Regions from separate parts of the Cohnella boryungensis genome, predicted to be linked through region 2. Evidence: a T-box and tRNA genes for the amino acid it is inferred to sense, from the RefSeq annotation. Region 2 holds a T-box; the other holds one or more tRNA genes.
What was found. The T-box of region 2 lies ahead of leuS (leucine--tRNA ligase). A T-box ahead of a tRNA ligase gene usually reads a tRNA of that ligase, here a tRNA-Leu.
Positions count from the first base shown of each region.

Region 1 (10,327 bases), on a different contig from region 2:
TGAACCGCCTGAAATACAGCGAGTCAGATCAATCGATCTACGTTATTCCTTCGTACGATGGTATCAACCATCGCGTCTTTGAAGCCGTCGGGGGCTTCCAGCTGCAGCACCGCGTCGTTAAGGAGCTCGGCTATCCTACGATCCGTACGGTCAAGGATTTTGAAAATGCGATCAAAGGCTATCTGGAGAAGCATCCGAAGGACGAGAACGGGAATCCGAACGTCGGGCTCTCCCTTATTGCCGACGACTGGCGGATGTACATCGGCGTCACGAATCCGGCCTTTGCGGTAACCGGCGGTTCCGACGATGGAGAATACTATGTGGACATCGACACGAACGAAGTGACCTATCACTTCCGTCGTCCGGTAGAAAAGGAATATTTCCGCTGGCTGAATCATATGAACGCAGAAGGATTGCTGGACAAAGAGTCGTTCGTACAGAAATACGACCAGTACAAGGCGAAGATTGCGACAGGCCGAGTACTCGGCTTGATCGACCAGAAGTGGAGCTTCGACGACGGTCAGAAAGCGTTGAAAACGGCAGGCAAGTTCGATCAGGCGTACGGCCATTATCCAGTCACGCTCACAGAAGAATATAAGCATACAGCGTTCTGGCCGACGGGATTCACGGGCGGCTCCGGCGTTGCCATCTCCGTCAACAATCCGGACCCGGTTCGCACGATCAAGTTCTTGGACTACCTCGCTTCGGAAGAAGGCCAGGTGCTCGTGAATTGGGGCATCGAGGGCAAGCATTACAACGTCGAAAACGGCAAACGCGTCATTCCGGCGGAAGTGAACGATCGCAAGGTCAACGATGCCATCAACTTCCAGAAGGAATCGGGCATCGGCAGCTATAACCTGCTCAGCGCCCACTACGGCGATGGCGTTCAAGATGCTTCAGGCAACTACTTCTCGACAAGATTCCCGGAACAGCTGATCAACGATTACAGCGATGTGGAGAAGGAAGTTCTTGCCGCTTACGGGGGAACCATCTGGAAGGATCTATTCCCGAAAGAAGAGGAATTCAAAATGAAGCCATGGGGAGCCCTGTGGAACATTCCGATTCCGAGCGAAAGCGATCTCGTCGTTCTCGAGGAGAAGCTTAAGAACATTACCTGGAAGCGGATTCCCGAAGCGATTCTTGCCAAACCGGACCAATTCGATGCCATCTGGGACAAATACATGAAGGAAATCGAATCGGCAGGCGTCGAGAAGGCGGAAGAGCTGCGCCAGCAACTATTGAACGAGCGCCTTGCCCTGTGGGGCAACTGATTCCCATTCGGATAAGACATACAAACCGGGGAGCGGATTTGATCCGTCTCGCCCGGTTTGTTCGGTTTCCGGGTACGGATATTGACATTGCCGATGCGCGGCACTATACTGTGCTATATCCGAAACAGTTAACGAATCCCCCTTCACTGCCGAAATCAGTGAATGATGTCGGCGATAACTGTGGCATATTATACTCAGTTAATGATTTTTCAATGAATAAGGAGGCATTCCCATGTCAACTGTGCAGGCTAACCCCCAAACCGCGCAATCCCAAAGCTATTCCGAGGTCGTATTAGGACGTCGCTCGGTGCGCCACTACGATCCGACGTTCAAGATCTCCAAGGAAGAGATGACCGAATTACTGCAGGAAGCGCTTCGCGCGCCATCCTCCTCTAATCTTCAGCCTTGGCGTCTGCTCGTCATCGATTCCCAGCCCTTGAAGGAAAAGCTACTGCCGATTGCGAACAACCAGCGTCAAGTCGTGGACGCATCGGCCGTTATTGCCGTGCTTGGCGACCTGGAAAGCTACAAGCTGGCGGAGAAAATCTACTCCGGCGCATTCGAAGCCGGATACATGTCGGAAGAAACCAAAAATGCGTTCGTGACCAACTCGACGAATCTCTATTCCAGCCTTCCGCCGGAAATTGCCCGCAAGATCGTCCACACCGACGGCGGAATTCTCTCTATGCAACTGATGCTGTCGGCTAAGGCAAGAGGATACGATACGGTGCCGATGGGCGGCTACAACGCGGCCAAGTTCATGGAAGCCTTCGGCATTGAAGAACGTTATGTTCCGATTATGCTGATTGCGATCGGCAAAGCCGCTCAGGAAGGCCATCCGTCTACCCGGCTTTCCGTAGAGGACGTAGTCAGATGGAATGAATTTGATTTGTAAGCTCCCGCTCCTTGGCAGGAAAAAGAGGATCTCGTCGTTTCGCCGGTTACGGCGGGCGAGAGATCCTCTTTGGCTTAACGTTAAGGGTGGGTGAACCCAGCAGTATCTTTGGTTTCCTTAGTTTTCTCGGGTTTGGTGCGGTAATAAAACCAGCAATCGTTCAACAGACGAATTTGCCTGCGGTCCTTCTTCTGAAAAGCGGACATTAATTGATTGCAGAGCCATTGAGGCATCGAAATCGTCCTCCTCCCCTCGCATGCTGTATTGCTAGCATATGGGGTTGGGCGGATGACCGTGCAGGTCCGCATCGGATTGCTTCTTACAGCAGGTCCTCTTCTTCGTACCACTGCTCCAATTGCGCCTGCAAGGCGCGGATTTCGGTCAACAGCGCGATTAGAGGGTACGCCCCCTCGCGAACCGAAGCGAACGTCCGCTCAAGCTCGTTCACGTAATCAAGGCCTCCGATCGGAGACAGGCTCTCGTCATGCAGATCCAGGTTGCAGAACTCCGCGATTACGCGGGGAAGCTTCGGCACGTTATCGGCAGTCAGCTTGGACAGCTCTTTATGAAGGCGCAGGTTCAGCGCGCTTAACTGATAAGCATGGGAGGCGGGCATCTGAACGAACTCCAGAGCTCCTTGCTCCTGCTGAAACAGCACGTAAGACATTTCGGACATTTAACGCAGTCTCCCCTCGACCATTTCTACTTGACAGTGTAGCCCAACCGAAGGCTACAATTCAAGTAGTTCAAGCCGCAGACAAGCGCGCGGGCGCTTCGCCCGAAGGGAGGGAACACGATGAACGATCAGGAGCTGCAACGATGGGTCGAGCAAGTTTCCCTCGATCATTTCGGCTGGCCGTTCCGGCATAAAGCTACGTTTAACGCTCGTCTCCGCTCGACCGGAGGGCGTTATTTTACGAAGAGCCATAATATCGAAATCAGTCCGCATCAATTGGAGGTTCATGGCGCGGAGGAGACGGAAGCGATCATCAAGCATGAGCTTTGCCACTATCATCTGCATTTGCAGCGTCGGGGATACCAGCATCGGGATGCCGATTTTAAGCAATTGCTCCTTCAAGTAGGGGCAACGAGGCATTGCAAGCCTCTTCCCGGGGCGACGAGACGCTTGCCGGTCAAATATTTGCTTGTCTGTCAGGCTTGCGGCATGAGCTATCCTCGCAAACGCCGCATCGACCCGCGGAAATATGCCTGCGGACGTTGCCGCGGTCGGCTCAAGCTGTTTCAGGCGCAGCCTGAGCCGACAAGCGGGGAGGAACAGTCATCCGCCTTAAACCGCTGAATCGGTCTTCAGCGACGCCGGCAACGCAGAATTCGGAGAACCGCCCTCGGACTTAGTCTGGCTCTTAACGAACAGGGCAATACCAAGGAAGGCGATTGCCATCATAGCGGCCCCTGCTGCAAGGCTGGGCACGACATGGCTGGCAAAGTCTTGAGGCGAGCGAATAGGGTCTCCCGACTGGAAGATCAGGCCGCTGATCGCGATGCCGAATACTCCCCCCAGCTCGCGAGTGGCGTTGCCCATGCCGCTCGCTTCCCCGGCAGCATCCTCGGGTACGGACGTGATTAATCCATGGGAAAGCGGCGTAAAGCTCAGCCCCATCCCGGTACCCGCGAGCATCATCGGCCCAACGATATAGACGAACGGAAAATCGAATCCTTGCGTATGAATAATCAAGGCAAACCAAGCGAGAGCCGCCGTCTGGAACAGCAGACCGGCAAGCAGAACGTTGCGGTTGCCCAAGCGGCTGATGGCCAGACCGGCAAGAGGAGCCGCGATCATAGTCATCGTCGTCCAAGCCATTTCCTTGACGCCTGCCTGCAAAGGAGTATTGCCTTGCGCTTGCTGCAGGAACAGCGTTAACAGGAAGATAACGCCGAATACCCCTGCGTTCATCCAGAACCCCGCGAACGTATAGAAGCTGTAGGCGCGGCTGCGGAATAGCTCGAAGCGAACGAACGGGTTCCGACGCGATCTCTCCCAGTAATAGAAGCCAACCAGCAGGACAGCTCCCAGTCCTAACGCGCCCAGGACGACAGAAGAACCCCAGCCTTCCGAATTTCCCCGTTCCAAGCCGAAGATCAGGCTGAACAGCCCTGAGGTCAGCAACACGACGCCAAGCGGGTCCAGAGGCTTGCGGATGCCTCGGGATTCCCCGAGCCACTTGAGTCCGAGCAAGAAGGCCAGAATGCCGACAGGGACGTTTACATAGAAAATAACCTGCCAAGGCGCCCCCTCCATAATCAGTCCTCCGACCAGCGGTCCGACGCTTAGACCGAGACCCGATATTCCCGACCATAATCCAATGGCGGCAGCCCGCCTCTCGGGCGGAAATGCGTTGTTGACGAGCGTTAAGCTAAGAGGCACGATTGCAGCTCCCCCGACGCCCTGAAGGGCTCTGGACAGGATCAGAGCAAGCGAGGTTTCGCTGAGGCCCGAGAGCAAGGAGCCAAGCGTGAAGAGGACAACCCCGGCCAGAAATACTTTTTTCCTCCCAATGGAATCCCCAAGCACGCTGAAGGGGATGAGCAATACGGCGAAGGCCAGCGTATAGGCGTTCATGAACCATTCCAGATCGGATAGCGTGGCTCCAAGATCCTGCTGGATAGAAGGCAAGGCAACCCCCAGCACCAAATTATCGAGCATGGCCATGAACAGAGCGATGCAAGTTACGAACAAGAGTCGAATGCGAGCGGCTGTAAACATAGAAACCTCTCCTTTTATTTATTGATAAATAAATATATGTCAAAGGTTAACTCCGATTACTCGGAGTCGTACCAGGGCGATAATTTCGGCATTTCCAGCACCTCGGACAGGGTAATGATCATTCCGCAAGAGATGAAGAAGCTTGCCTCCTCGCCGGCCTTTGGGACGCCCGCGGCTGCAAATCGCGCTTTGACCGTTTCGTAGATTAAGGAAAAACCGTTTTGCACGAATTGTCTTACACCCGGCTCAGGCGTCGTAAAGCATTGCATCAGCAGCAGAATTTCGTTCCTGTAGGAATCCATCAAGGTGTTGAATGCTTCTGCCATGCGATGAACAATGACATCCGGGGGAGCCTCGACAGCGGAAAACGCCCGCAGCAGCCGTTCGTATGCCCGCTCCAGAACCGCCAGGTACAATTGCTCCTTGGTCTTGAAGAAGTGGAACACATAAGGCTGGGTCACGCCGACCGCTTCGGCAACATGAGCGGTTGTGGTCTTATAGAAGCCCTGAGACGCAAACAAAATGACGGCGCTGTTCAAGATTTGTTCTTTGCGGTTAGCTGCGATTTCTTCTTTTGGGCTCATCGTGTTGCAGCGTCCTCCTTACTGCCCTGCTTGATCACAGAGAGGAATGATTGGGTTGAAATGAGAATTGATTTATCACTCAATAAATTACTTGAAACGTGTAAAAGTGTCAACCTTATGTTGGATAAAATCGTTGCGCTGCAGCCCCGAAAAAATTGTGTGGAAAAAATTCCGCAGAACGCTTGACTTAACAGCAAGCTCATGATAAATTATTACTTGTCGCTTTTGAAACTTTCCCTGATAGCTCAGTTGGTAGAGCACTCGACTGTTAATCGAGTTGTCACAGGTTCGAGTCCTGTTCGGGGAGCCATGGGGAGATACCCAAGTGGCTATAAGGGGCTCCTCTGCTAAGGGAGTAGACGTGTCATGCGTGCGAGGGTTCGAATCCCTCTCTCCCCGCCACAATGGATTCTTAAGACGACTTGAGGGAGCCCTCGTCCTAGACGTTGGGCTCTTTTTGATGTTTGGCAGGGATACAGAAGAACGGGCAATTCCGGCCGCTCCAAAACAGGGCACATGCGCCTCGAAAAAAAATCTACAACTTGGTCAAAAAAGTGCTTGCTATCCGCATAGGGTTCAGATATAATCATATTTGTCGTCTGAAGCGGGTAACGCCTTAAAGCGCCAAAACAATGGCTAAGATGGCCCCTTGGTCAAGCGGTTAAGACACCTCCCTTTCACGGAGGTAACAGGGGTTCGAATCCCCTAGGGGTCACCATGAGAGCCATTAGCTCAGTTGGTAGAGCACCTGACTTTTAATCAGGGTGTCGTAGGTTCGAGTCCTACATGGCTCACCAGTTATTTGTTCGGTGAGGCAATAGGGTACCGATCGGACGACATCACATACTATGCGGTCGTGGCGGAATGGCAGACGCACCAGCTTGAGGGGCTGGCGGGAGCAATCTCGTGGAGGTTCGAGTCCTCTCGACCGCACCATACTTAAGATGACGAAATCCCTTGATATATAAGGGATTTTTTTATTTGTGTAGGTACGATGAGGGAACGAATGATGGAGAATGTTCGTTCGTATTTGGGGCCGTGAGAGCGAGCTTATAGCCCTGGCTTGCCTTCGGATGAGAGATAGGGGATAGAGCCGATCTATCCCTGCACTAACGACTCATTTATTGATAGGACTGAAACGCCTCCCACTTTAAGGCGAGTATTTAATCTAGTGGGTACAATATATCATAAACACCCATAAATATTAAAACTATGCCACCCGTAATTTGACTAAGCTTAATTGATTTACGCATCGACGGGTTTGTGGGCTGATTTTTGGATAAAGTTTTTGACCGGGGAGATAGCCACACATACAGGAAGACTAAAGCAGCAAAAATAAAGCAAAATATAGACCTGCCGGGAATAATCATGTGATCCTCCTAGTTGTAAGTGGTTGTTAATATTTTACACGTTACTAGGTTAATCGACAATAAGCCGTTTTTAGAAGGAGATTTTGTCACGTGCGCATAAGCCAGCGGTTGCTTAAAACAATAGCTTCAATGATCAGGTAGACGATTGTAACCAGCATTAGGTATCCGACCTGTAGGATATCGACCGCAACGCCATTTCCTTCATTTTCCTTTTAACCCTTAAGTATAATGTCGAATGCTGTAAAGAATAAGACTGCAAATTCCTGATTCTTCCTTGTATGATAGTGGAAATAAACAACTAGGAGGAATTCGCTTGAAGAAGGTTTTTGGATTTATTTTTAGTTTGTCTCTGTTATTTGCATTGTTCATACCCGCGTCGTCAGTTAGTGCTTATACGGGTGGCCTAACGAACGGGAAACTTTGGAATATTGGATCAGATTCCAATTCAGTTAGTTCAACAACGCCGCTGGTAACTGACAATGATGAATTAACGTATTACAGTCTGCCAGCGTCGTCCCAATCTCAATCCATCAATGATACATTGTGGATTAGCTTTGATCATCCGGTTGACATTACAAGCTATAAAATAAAAGCAGAGTCTACAACAAGCCCAACTCAGGTTTACTTTATCGATGTGTATGGACAGGCTACTTATTTCACACCGGATGTTAGCGGTACGCTTAAGACGATCAACAAAAACAAGATAAGTAAGATATCTTTCCAACAAGGTTCTGGAAATACAAAAAAGATTTACGAGCTTGACTTCTTTGGGAATGAATCTACATTTGATACACCCACATTGACTGGAGCCTTAAATGGTTCTGCTGCCGAGCTAAGCTGGAATAACGTATTGGGAGCTCCCGCATACTCTGTTAAACGATCTACGACACCTGGGGGCCCTTATCAAACAATTGCTACAGTAACCGGTATTACTTATGCAGATTCTACGGTCGAAGTCGGACAAACCTATTACTATGTTGTCACAACGGTAAACGGTACAGCAGAAAGCGTAAATTCAAACGAAGTATCGGTCAGTGTTGTAGATCCTTTGGTACCAACGTTAAACGTAGTAATCGATAAAGAGAAAATCAAGGTCGGAGAGCAGTTCACATCCGACATTGTCCTTCAGAACGTAAGCAATATTTATGCCGAGGACTTCAAGATTAATTATGACAGCAATCTGTTGAATTACGTTGGCTTCGAGGAAATTCCAGGCTACAAAGTGTACAACCAACCGACGGACGAGGACGGAAAGCTGCGCTTTATTATCGCGAGTCAAGGCGAGCAATATGGGATTAACGGCGAGCAAGTGATTTTGAAGCTAAAGTTCACGGGCAAAGAGACAGGAATCGCCAAGGTTGATGCACTGGAGTGCAGAATTGCGGATACCGAATCGGAGTACGACTTGGGAGAAGAATCCTGCACGGAGGATACGATCGAAATAGAAGGCGTTAAGGATGTAAACAGAACCGGTGAATATACGCTTGTTGATTTAGCGATTGATGGATTTTACTATGGCAAAACGGCTGACCAAACAGACCACACGAAACATGATGCCGACCAAGCCGGCGACACGAACATCAATGACGATGATTTAGTGTATATCGTTAGCGAAATCTTAAAGAATCCAAACTATCCGTTGAATGCATAACAAATCAGCCCGGGGGCATAGGCTCTCGGGCTGTTTATTATTTTGGTTACTGCATGGAGAACAGTTAAAATGTATCCCTGGAGAGTGGGCTTGCCCCGCTCCTTTCTTCGGTTGCGAATCAAAGTTCTACCGAGGAGACGCCAAACGTCAGCTGCATCGGGAAATTGAGTTCACGCGGGGGATCCACCGCTTGCAATCGGTGGTGATCGTGGATGAAGCGATCGACGAGATTTATCGTTTCGCGAGTGGTTCCGCTCGAATGATCAACAAGGTTTGTACACACGGTCTGCTGTACGGTGCACAGAATACACATCGGATCATCGACGATCATATGACAAACGCGTTGTCGGGGAGAGAATTGTCATAATTCTCCCTGCTTTTTTTCAGAATGCGGTCAGCTTATCCGACAAATACTGGACAGCCGATGCCGTCAACTTATGGACATTATGCGTTAGCAGTAACACGTTGTATATTGGGTTTCAAAAGGATATTAACACCATTTATTTAGCATCCCCTGGAGCGGGTTAGTCCGCTTCAGGGGATGCTTTGTCACTTTGTTGAAACAAACATCTTACTCGGAAAGACGCAACAGCTCCGATAACATAAATAGCATTTTTACCGTTTCAGCCCTCGTAGCGTTATTGTCCGGGCGGAATGTTCCGTCTTCATAGCCGCTAACGATTTTATAGCCGGCTATTGCTTTAACCGCTGACTGCGCCCAAGCAGGAATGCTCGCCTGATCCGAAAAGGCAACCTTGTCTGCACTCTTGCCAATCAGCTGCTTTTCCAACATTTTAGAGAGAATGACAGCCAGCTCCGCACGGGTTATCGATTGATTCGGCTTGAACCAAAGCTTGCCCTGCTTTTTATAGCCTTGGATGATTCCTGCCTCAACTGCCGAATCGACTGCGCCCTTCGCCCAGGCCGGAATCGAATCGTTATCTGCGAAAGCGGCGGGAGCTGCAGCAGGCTTTAATGCTAGCAGATCGACTGCCATTTTCACAAACTCAGCCCGGGTCACTTGTTGATCGGGACGGAACGTTTGATCTTCAAAGCCGCGAACGACACCCATGCCGATCAGACGATCTGCATACGCCTCTACCCAATGACCTTTCAAATCGGCAAACTCGATTATGCTAGATGCAAATATGGCGAACTTGCCGAAATAGCTGACTTCGACGGCAATTGTACCGTCTCCTTTCACCTTGCCTCCTAAGTATATCCAACGAGCCTGGGTTTCGTTGTAGTAATACACGGCCGGCTTGGACCCTGCCGCCACTTGCTGCGGATTATAGCTGAAACCAAGCGTTACCGGTCGATTGAATGTTTTGCCCGTACTGCTGGTGAACTCCACGATGTTGCTGCTGAGCCTTTCCAAACCTGTTGCTAGAGGCGCGCGATGTGCCGGAAGTTTGGCTACTTTTACTTTCCCGTCTGCAGGTAAGGCGCCCGGAGCTATTTGTACGGAAGCGACTCCATCAAAGATGACGCTTCCTCCTTCTGCGGCAACGATATCCTTCTCGACACTTTCTTTCTCTTGAGGGGCAGTAAGACTGCTGCTAGGAGATGTTGTACCCGCTCCTTGCTGATCCGCTGTTACCGTGACGCTTACCCTGTCGCTGTAGACGCTGTTCGTGACCGTAATCACCGCTTGGCCTGCCCGCTTGGCCTCAATCAATCCGTCCGGCTTGACGATCGCTATATTCCCATCGCTGCTGCTGTACGTCGTGCCGGAGCTTGCCGTCGTTACGTCCTGTGCCGTCTGATCCGATAAGCTCGCCGTCACCTGCAACTGCTTGCTGACGCTGCTTCCCAGCTTCAGCTCCACGGT
Region 1 covers NZ_JBHSED010000003.1:503,064-513,390, forward strand. Annotated here, with positions in the region: gene ACFO1S_RS03405 (ABC transporter substrate-binding protein) at 1-1,271, shown strand, start outside; gene ACFO1S_RS03410 (nitroreductase family protein) at 1,504-2,166, shown strand; gene cmpA (cortex morphogenetic protein CmpA) at 2,247-2,399, opposite strand; gene ACFO1S_RS03420 (hydrolase/acyltransferase) at 2,486-2,842, opposite strand; gene ACFO1S_RS03425 (SprT family protein) at 2,963-3,466, shown strand; gene ACFO1S_RS03430 (DHA2 family efflux MFS transporter permease subunit) at 3,455-4,891, opposite strand; gene ACFO1S_RS03435 (TetR/AcrR family transcriptional regulator) at 4,948-5,475, opposite strand; tRNA gene ACFO1S_RS03440 (tRNA-Asn) at 5,710-5,785, shown strand; tRNA gene ACFO1S_RS03445 (tRNA-Ser) at 5,787-5,877, shown strand; tRNA gene ACFO1S_RS03450 (tRNA-Glu) at 6,119-6,193, shown strand; tRNA gene ACFO1S_RS03455 (tRNA-Lys) at 6,197-6,272, shown strand; tRNA gene ACFO1S_RS03460 (tRNA-Leu) at 6,326-6,411, shown strand; gene ACFO1S_RS03465 (cohesin domain-containing protein) at 7,159-8,496, shown strand; gene ACFO1S_RS03470 (S-layer homology domain-containing protein) at 9,068-10,327, opposite strand, start outside.
Region 1: it has a tRNA-Leu gene. The T-box ahead of leuS (leucine--tRNA ligase) is inferred to sense a tRNA for this amino acid. The anticodon was not compared.

Region 2 (10,327 bases):
TCGGATAGATTAATAGAATAGACTCCCTCCTATTTTCTCATATTTGCCGACAATGTTAAAGGTATGACTGCATTTATTTTCCTGCGGCAATCCGCACCTGACCGGATATTCGCTCGAATACCTTCGGTCCTATTCCCTTGACGTCCTTCAGCTGTTCGATTTTGCGAAAGCCTCCGACTTTGTCGCGATAAGCGACAATGGCTTGGGCCTTCGAGGGCCCAATGCCCGGTAACGTTTCGAGATCGGCGAGCGTTGCTCGGTTCAGATCGATTCGCTTGTCCGTAGCTGCAAAGTCCTCCGTAGAAGCAGGCTGCGCGTCAACGGATGGACTTGGTTCGAGCGCAAGCGAGGGTTCATTCGCGTTTGCGTCGGGAGAAACGGTTATGCTTGCAGCGTTGTCGGGCGCCAGAGAGTTCCCCTCTGCCTGCCCCGGAATCTTCGCTTCGATCGGGCTGGAGTTTTCCTTCGAGACGTGGGTAGCGTCGCCGGAAGCGATCGTGGTGTCATCGGCATTCTCGGAATTGCGCGCGCTGTCGCCTGATGAATCCCAGTTCTCGACAGCTTTCTTCAAAGGCTCATTCACAGGCGTCCATTCGGAAATCGGATTGCGCGGATCGCCGCCGATAAGGGCAATGACGAGCAAGGCCGCCCCAGCGACGAGCATTCCGGCGATCAACAGCTTGCGGACGTTAATGGCACTATTTTTGAACATAAAAGAAGCCCCCCGCTCTATTTTCGTAAAGTCGTGAAAAATCATTCATGTTGGTCAGGCTTATATTCATACACTGAAATGTAAATAAATGAGTTTGCCTTGGGAGGGACTATGGATGAAGATTGGCTTCATCGGTGCGGGGAGTATGGGAAGCTTGTTGGTGGGTGCGTTCATACGTGCCGGAGCGATGCAGCCCGATGACGTCGTCGTCAGTTCCCGGACGCAAGCCAAGCTGTCTGCTATGGCCCAAGAGTACCCCGGCTTGCATATCGCCGCGTCCAATAGAGAGGCCGCCGCAGGAGCCGATTATTTGTTTCTGTGCGTGAAGCCGATGGACTTTCGAAGAGTGCTGGACGACATATCTCCCGTACTTAACGAGGGACAAATCGTGATTTCGATTACAAGTCCCGTCAAAATCTCTTCATTGGAGGAGCTTCTCCCCTGCAAAGTCGCCAAAATCATTCCAAGCGTCGTGAATGCTGTGGGCAGCGGCGCCTCGCTGGTCATGTGGGGCAGCCGATTGACAGAGAAGGATCAGCAGGGCTTATGGAACCTTTTTTCAGCCATCAGTCGACCGATCCGCATTCCGGAGGAAGAAGTGCGGGTAGCGTCCGACTTGTCCAGCTGCGGTCCGGCTTTCATGGCCTACTTACTTGAGCAGTTCATCGATGCGGCTGTTCTTTCGGCCGGCATGGAACGCGAGACAGCTACCGCGCTCGCCTGCGAGATGATGCTCGGCTCCGCTAGACTGATGCTTGAGCTCCCTTGCTCCCCTTCCGAATTGCAGGCCAAGGTGAGCGTTCCCGGAGGCATCACCTCCGCTGCACTGGATTCCCTGCGCAAATCGACTCGCGGCGCTTTCTTACAGGTGCTGTATACGACTCACGAGAAGTTCGCCGAAGACTTGGACCGCGTAGACTCCTCCCTCTTCCCCCGTGAACGCACATAGGGGGAAGAGCGGGCTCCTCACCTTCTCCGTGCTGGCCGTTAGTTTGGCTTTGCATCACTATTCCGCTCCTCACCTTCTCCGTGCTGGCCGTTAGTTTGGCTTTGCGACACTATTCCGCTCATCACCTCCTCCGTGCTGGCCGTTAGTTTGGCTTTGCGACACTATTCCGCTCATCACCTCCTCCGTGCTGGCCGTTAGTTTGGCTTTGCGACACTATTCCGCTCCACACCTTCTCCGTGCGGCCGTTAGTTTGGCTTTGCATCACTATTCCGCTCATCACCCTCTCCATGCGGGCCGTTAGTTTGGCTTTGCGACACTATTCCGCTCCTCACCTCCTCTGTGCAGACCCTGACTCCGATGAATTAAAACTTTCCCAACATATACTCACTCGCAATAGGCAAGAGCTGGTACTTATGAATACGCTGCGTAGTGTTTCCTGCGGCTTTCACAAAGCTCTTCTCGACGAGGTCGTTAATAACTTTACGCGCTTTTATATAGCCACAGCCCAAGCAATACCTCACATCATCAAGCTTAAGTGCACGGTTCAAATGTAAGCCGTATCGGATGACTTCTCTCTCGGATACGGACAGCTCCTCCATTACCTTCCTTCCGGCGATGCTCGTTTGTTTTCCCAATAGCTCATACATAGATTGACGGCAAAAGTCTGGCTGCTTATCCAGTTGGTCTTTGCTGTAAGGCATATAAATGAGGCCTTTTGTTGCCATCGTTCGGGCTCTGGTTCTTTCAAAATCAAATCGGCTTCGGGTAATTTTCTCGGCATGCGAGACGAAGCCATCGCATTCAAGAGCTATCCCTAAAGGCTCATAGAATACATCAATGTACATCGTGACCCCGGTCGAATTCGAAAGTTCAAATTCTAGCGTCACTCCTTCAAACGATCTCAGTACCGGCCAAACAACAACCTCCAACAGTTTTTTTGTTCCTGTTAAATCCAGACTGAGCATTTCACGCCTTCTGTCTGTAGCCCCTGACCGTTGATGCCTCAAAAAACTCTCAAATTCCTGTTCAAACATGTGCTGACCTCCTTAAATTTTATTAGTGGCTGGGGTTGCTGGGTTTACTGGGACCGCTGCATTCGCCTTCCCCTGAGAAAAACAAAAAACGCCGCCGATCCGCCCAACGGGCGAATCAAACGGCGTGTGCCTCACGCTATTGCGATGCATATTTGTTATAGCTTATGCGGCTAGTTGGCCACGATGTTGACGAGCTTGCCTTTGACGGCAATGACTTTGCGAACCGTTTTACCGGCGATGAACTCCTGCACCTTGGCGGAATCCAGCGCTTGGGCCTTCATGCTTTCTTCGTCCAGATCGGCGGCGATCTTCAGGCGATCGGCAATCTTGCCGTTCACTTGCACGACGATTTCGACCTCGGCATCCACCGTAAGCGAGACGTCATAAGCCGGCCAAGGCGCGTAAGTAACGGACTCGGAGTTTCCAAGCTTCTCCCACAGCTCTTCCGCAATATGCGGCGCGATCGGAGACAGCATCTGTACGAAGTTCGCCATGGCTTCTGCTGGCAGCACCTCGGTCTTGTAGGCTTCATTAACGAAAATCATCATCTGGCTGATCGCAGTGTTAAAGCGCAGCGCTTCATAATCCTCGCCGACTTTTTTGAGGCTCTTGTGCCAGACGCGGCGGAATGCATCATCACCAGCCAACTTCTGGATTTTGCTGTTCAGGCTGCCATTGTCATCGACGAACAGCCGCCATACGCGGGCCAAGAAACGGAATACCCCTTCTACGCCGTTCGTGTTCCATGGCTTCGTCGCTTCCAACGGTCCCATGAACATCTCGTACATCCGCAGCGTATCCGCCCCGAATTCGTTCACGATATCGTCCGGATTAATGACATTGCCGCGAGACTTAGACATTTTTTCGTTATTCATGCCCAGAATCATGCCTTGGTTGACGAGTTTATGGAACGGCTCCTTCGTGCTCACGACGCCCAGATCGTACAGCACCTTATGCCAGAATCTCGCGTAAAGCAAGTGAAGCACGGCATGCTCGGCCCCGCCGATATAGAGATCCACCGGCAGCCATTCGCGCTGCTTCTCTGGAGAACAGATCTCCTTCTCGTTCTTCGGATCGATAAAGCGCAGATAGTACCAGCAGCTGCCCGCCCATTGCGGCATCGTGTTCGTCTCGCGACGGGCTTTGCGCCCATTGCGGGGATCGATCACGTTGACCCAATCCGTCACGTTAGCCAAAGGCGATTCGCCCGTGCCGGAAGGCTGAATGGCGTCTACATCCGGAAGCAGCAAAGGTAGCTCTTCTTCCGGTATCGTATCCATCGTGCCGTCCTCGTAGTGCAGCACCGGAATCGGTTCGCCCCAGTAGCGCTGACGGCTGAACAGCCAGTCGCGCAAGCGGTACGTCACTTTGCCTTTCCCTGTGCCTTCCTTCTCCAGATGAGCGATCATGGCGGCAATCGCTTCGACAGTCGCCAATCCGTTCAGAAAATCGGAATTGACAAGCTTGCCGTCTCCCGAATACGCGGCTTCCTCGACATTGCCGCCCGAAACGACTTCCACGATAGGCAATCCGAACTTGCGAGCGAATTCCCAGTCGCGCTCGTCGTGGCCCGGGACTGCCATGATGGCCCCCGTGCCGTAGCCTCCGAGCACGTAATCGGCTATCCAGATCGGCACTTTGCCGCCGTTCACGGGATTGATCGCATAAGCCCCCGTGAACACGCCGCTTTTGTCCTTCGCAAGGTCGGTACGCTCCAAATCGCTCTTCCGGGATGCTTGCTCGATGTAGGCCTCAACTGCGGCTTTCTGTTCGGCGGAAGCAATCTTGCCTACCAGCTCGTGTTCCGGAGCAAGCACGCAATAGGTTGCTCCGAATAGGGTATCCGGCCGCGTCGTAAATACCGTCAGCGCCTCTCCGTGTCCGTCAATGGCGAACGTCACTTCCGCGCCTGTCGACTTGCCGATCCAGTTGCGCTGCATATCCTTAATGCTTTCGGACCAATCCAGCTCTTCCAGATCCTCCAGCAATCTTTCGGCATACTCCGTAATCTTCAGCATCCATTGGCGCATCGGCTTGCGGATGACCGGATGTCCGCCGCGTTCGCTGAGGCCGTCGATGACCTCTTCGTTGGCCAGCACTGTCCCGAGCGCAGGGCACCAGTTAACGGGAACCTCCGCTACATAAGCAAGTCCTTTTTTGTACAGTTGGATGAAAATCCATTGCGTCCATTTGTAATAATCCGGATCCGTCGTGCTGAACTCGCGCTCCCAGTCATAAGAGAAGCCGAGAGACTTGATCTGGCGGCGGAAGTTGTCGATGTTCTCGACCGTGATTTCCCGCGGATGGCGTCCTGTCTGCAAAGCATACTGCTCCGCCGGCAAGCCGAAAGCGTCCCAGCCCATCGGGTGGAGCACGTTAAAGCCCTTCATCCTTTTGAAACGGCTTACGATGTCGGTCGCCGTGTACCCCTCGGGATGTCCGACGTGCAGCCCCGCCCCTGAAGGATACGGAAACATATCCAAGGCATAAAACTTCGGCTTGCCCGCGTCCTCGGTCGTTTTGAACGTTTGCTTCTCATCCCAATGCTTCTGCCACTTGGGCTCAATGATTAACGGCTGGTAACCTTGCGCTTGTTCTTGCGACATGTCGATGAACTCCCTTATCCTATAGGTTCGTAATAACGTAAAAAAAGCCCCCGCCCCTAGCGATTACGCTAGGGACGAGAGCCGATCTCCCGTGGTACCACCCTAGTTGACGGCTATCCTGCTTGGATGCTCCGCCCACTTCTGCCTCGTAACGAGAGGTAACGCCTTGCCTGTCGGGTTCCTTGAAGGAATAAGCCCGTTCGGCTCGGAGGCTCCAAGGCGAGTTCATCGCTGTCGTCAACCGGCTCGCACCTTGCGCCGGCTCTCTGAATAACAACAATGCGATTACTGCTCCTTATCGCAGCCAAAGTATGCCATGATTATAGCCAATCCGCGCAAGCGATGTCAAGTCTGGCGGTGCAGCAGCCCGCGATCCCGCAGGGCATACGCTATTCGGCAGCAACGCCCCGCCAGAACAAGTCGACGATCGCAGCAGATAAAGCCTCTGCGCTGTAGACCTCCTCGCCGATCTGCTCGCGATTGCCGACCATCAGAAGCGCCGCGAAGGAATGGGACAGCAGCATCGGATTGTCGCGCCGGATAATCCCCTCCTCCATCGCTTGCTTGAACGTATCCGCAAGCACCTCGTGAATCTGATGCTCTGCCGTGCGGATGTCATCCCGCTGCTCCTCCGACAAGGACGGCATCGCTTCTCTCATCAGGCTTTCAAATTCCACATGGGATTGCGATTTGGACATCTTGGTCAGAGCCAGCCGTCTAAGACGGGTATGAAGATCGCCATCGGACTCGACGATTCGCCGGGTCATTCCGCTGATTCTCGTCATCATGGCCGTAACCGATGCCGTAAAAAGCACAGCTTTATTCGCAAAATAGTAATAAACGGAGGCCTTCGTTACCCCGGCCTTAGCCGCAATCATATTAATCGATACAGGCTCATAGCCTAATTCCATAAACAATGCCGATGCCGTGAACAGCACTTTATCCCGCATGGACGGCTGATCCGCACCGCTTTTGGGCCTGCCTGGAGATCGTTTCGTTTCAGGAGCGGTCATCGCTTTGCCTCCTCGCGCGAAATTTTGTCGTTGCATAATTAACCTTCCGGTATATATAATTAATTCGCAAGTGATATTAAGAATTATAGCTGAAATACGAGAGATTGACATCGTCGAGTTCATGAAGGAGGTTATACCGCATATGCAGGAAAGCAGCGGACTAGGAAGATGGGTTGCCGGTAAAAGAAGCAAGTGGGTAACGTTGGTTATATGGATTATGGCGGCGGGACTGCTTAGCGCTCTGCTTCCTTCCGTTAACAGCAAGGAAATTAACAATTCCCCGAATCTGGACAGCGGCAAGCCGTCCATCCGGGCTGAAGCCGTCACTTCACGGGAATTCCCCAGCGGAGTCGACATTCCCGCATTGATCGTATGGCATAAGGGAAACGGATTGTCGGAAACGGATCTGGAGCATGTCCGCAAAATCACGGAGAGACTCGCGCAATCGCCGCTTCCCCGCCAGACTTCCGTGCCTCCGCTGCACGAGCTGCCCGCGCCCGTGCTTCAAGGCCAGCTCTCCGAAGACGGAAGCACGCTGGTCTTCCCCGTTCTGTTCGACAAGAGCGCAGAGGTTGACGAGCTAAAGGAAGCCCTTGTCGAATTCAGAACCATCGTCGCGGACATCGTCGGCTCCGATCCGTTCGCCGCCAAGCGCGATGGGCAAGAAGAGCTCAGCGCCAGGGTTACCGGCCCGGTCGGCATTCAGGTTGACGCTACGGGATTATTCAAGAATGCCGACGTCAGCCTGCTGATCGCCACAGTTGTACTTGTTCTGGTTCTGTTATTGCTGATATACAGATCTCCCATTCTGGCGCTTATGCCGCTGGTCGGAGTCGGATTCGCTTACGGCGTCATCAGCCCGGTGCTCGGCTGGATGGCGGGAGAAGGCTGGATTATCGTCGACGGTCAAGCGATCTCGATCATGACCGTGCTGTTGTTCGGGGCCGGAACAGATTACTGCCTGTTCCTGATCTCCCGCTTCCGTCAGCTGCTTCGGGTGGAAAGCCACAAGGGCAAAGCCTTGTTCAAGGCAATCACCGGGTCATCGGGCGCGATTGCCATGAGCGGCTTGACTGTCGTGCTGTCGCTGCTCGCCCTGCTTGTCGCCGAATATGGCGCATATCATCGATTCGCAGCTCCGTTCAGTATTGCCATTTTGATCATGGGAATTGCCAGCCTGACGCTTGTCCCCGCGTTGCTGGCAATATTCGGCCGGGCGTCTTTCTATCCTTTCGTGCCGAGAACGCCTGAGATGATGCGGGAGCGGGCTGCCCGCAAAGGAAAACCGATGCCGGCCGCGCCTAAAGAGCCCGGCAATTGGACGGGAAGGATGGTCGTCAGCAAGCCTTGGTGGATTCTGGGCATCTGCATCGTTCTGCTCGGGGGACTGGCCAGCTTGTCCACGCAGGTCAAATTCACCTATGATATCTTGTCGTCTTTTCCGAAGGAAATGGAATCCCGAGAGGGCTTCGCTACAATCGGGGAACAGTTCACTCCGGGCGAGCTGGCTCCCGTCAAAGTAATCGTCGATACGCAAGGACAGACGGTCGACCTTGGCCAAACGCTCTCGGACCTGCCCTATCTCGATGTCGTATCCGAGCCGCAGAACGGCAAAGAGAACCCGCAGATCGTCGCTTACGACGTACAATTCGATCTGAATCCGTATTCTATGGAGGCTATGGGCCATATCCCGGACTTGCGGACAGTCGCCGAACGGGCACTGACAGAGGCCGGAGTGAACAATGTGTCCGAACGCGTCTGGATCGGCGGGCAAACGGCCCAGCAATACGATACGAAAGTGACCGGCGAGCGGGACACGAAACTCGTTATCCCGATCGTCATCGGCTTGATTACGCTGCTCCTGCTGGCTTACTTGCGTTCCGTCGTCGCGACCGCGTACTTGGTGCTTACCGTCATCCTTTCCTTCTTTTCGGCGCTGGGGCTCGGATGGATAATCGTTCATTACGGAATGGGCGCGGAGGCAATTCAAGGCGCCATTCCGCTCTACTCCTTCGTATTCCTGGTCGCGCTGGGCGAGGACTATAACATCTTCATGATCTCAAGCATCTGGCAGAAGCGTAAGCACATGCCTCTCAAGCAAGCGATCCGCGAAGGGGTCGGAGAGACGGGCTCTGTCATTACCTCGGCAGGCCTAATACTAGCCGGTACATTCGCCGTACTCGCAACGCTGCCGATTCAAGTGCTGGTGCAGTTCGGTACAATAACCGCGATTGGCGTCCTGCTCGATACGTTCGTCGTCCGTCCTTTTCTCGTGCCGGCCATTACGCTTCTGCTCGGACGCTGGGCGTTCTGGCCGGGCAAGTACGTGCCGGTCAGCGAAGCTAAGGCCGAGTCTTCTTCCATAAAATAAATCAAGCAGGCTGCCTCGATTGCGATCAAGCTCGCATTCGAGGCAGCCTGCTTTCAAGCTCCGGTGGTTATGATCCTACTTCATCTCTGAATTATACGATCCTAAATAGGCTACTGCGCTCCTTTTAAGATGTCCAATTGCAAATCCAGCTGTTTATACAACGCGTTAATATCGCTAGCGGCAAACTGGTCGATGTCAACGACGTACACCTGCTTGTTTTTGAACGCGGGAAGCCCCTGCCACAATGCGCCTGCAAATATTTCCTCCGCTCGCTTATCGCCTCCGTCCCCTGCGTAGACGCCAACGAACATGTGATCCGCCGCATAGTCGGGAAGAACTTCAAGCGAGATATCGATGCCTTTTCCGGCTGCAATGACATCCGTCTTCACCTTTTCCGGCGCCTCAAGTCCTAATGAATTGTACAAATTGTACACGCCACGTCCGTTCGCTTCGCTCATCACCCAGAGGCTTTTACCCCAAATTTCGTAATAGGCGACCGTTTCTCCCTGCTTGATTGTTCCTTCCAGACTCTTCTTTGCTTCAGCGGCCTTCGCCTCATATTTCTGAATAAATTGCTCTGCCTCTTTCTCCTTGCCGAGAAGCTCCGCAAACATGCGCAGCCGCTCTATAGGTCCTCTGTCATTGAAGGGCATAACAACCGTCGGCGCGATCTTCGTCAATTGCTCTACGATCTCGTCCTTCACGAAATTATGGACGATAATGAGATCCGGCTGCAGCGCCAATACCTTTTCGGGAGAAGGTTCATCCCCGATCGGCTGGGCGCCTTTCAGCTCCTCGACAAACAATCCCTTTTCCAGGAACGCTTGGCCGGTTCCAATTGGCTTTACCCCGAGTGCCAGTAGTTCGCCTACGAATACGAGCGATGCGACATGCTTAGGATTTGCTGGAACTTCAATATCGCCATTCAAAGCTTTATATATTCTGGTGGCCGGCCCGCTATCGGGAGCTTCCGTTTCACCTGCGATCGAAGCCGACGCTGTTCCTTCGTTATTCGATGATCCGACCGATCCGCTGCCGCCGCCGTTGCCGCAGCCTGACACGATCAAAACCAATACCAGCGCAAAAATCATTAAACCGATTGCTCTAGATCTGACTACCTCTACCTTCATGTCAATAACCCCTATCCATAATGTCGATTCAATTGATGATAATAATGATTATCATTATCAAATATAAGAGTAGCACTGTGCTACCCTACCGTCCATTTCAGAATATAGGGTTTTGATTTGTACTTTTATTTGATTGGCGTAAGCAGACTATCGACCTGCAAATCCAGTTGGTGAAAGAGCGACAGCATATCGCTTGGCGCTAATGCATGCAGATCGACAAAACGCGCCCGACCATGAAGGACGGCCGGAAGCCCGCGCCATTCGCAGCTTTGCTGAAGTTGTTCGAACCAACCGGAATCGGATGCCGCTTCTTGTTCGCTGCGATAAACACCGACTAGCATATGATCGGCCGCATAGCCGGGAAGCTCTTCGATACTTATACTGAGCGGAATACCCGGATCAAGAACATCTCTTTTCAGAGCCGCAGGCGGCTCCAGTCCCAGCGCATGATATAGGTTGGCCACGCCTCTGCCGTTCGCTTCGCTCATAAGCCAAATGCGGTCTTTCCAAAT
Region 2 covers NZ_JBHSED010000040.1:69,474-79,800, reverse strand. Annotated here, with positions in the region: gene ACFO1S_RS18965 (ComEA family DNA-binding protein) at 74-712, opposite strand; gene comER (late competence protein ComER) at 828-1,661, shown strand; gene ACFO1S_RS18955 (hypothetical protein) at 2,024-2,695, opposite strand; gene leuS (leucine--tRNA ligase) at 2,866-5,301, opposite strand; T-box leader at 5,369-5,612, opposite strand; gene ACFO1S_RS18945 (TetR/AcrR family transcriptional regulator) at 5,691-6,314, opposite strand; gene ACFO1S_RS18940 (MMPL family transporter) at 6,457-8,685, shown strand; gene ACFO1S_RS18935 (ABC transporter substrate-binding protein) at 8,796-9,815, opposite strand; gene ACFO1S_RS18930 (helix-turn-helix domain-containing protein) at 9,941-10,327, opposite strand, start outside.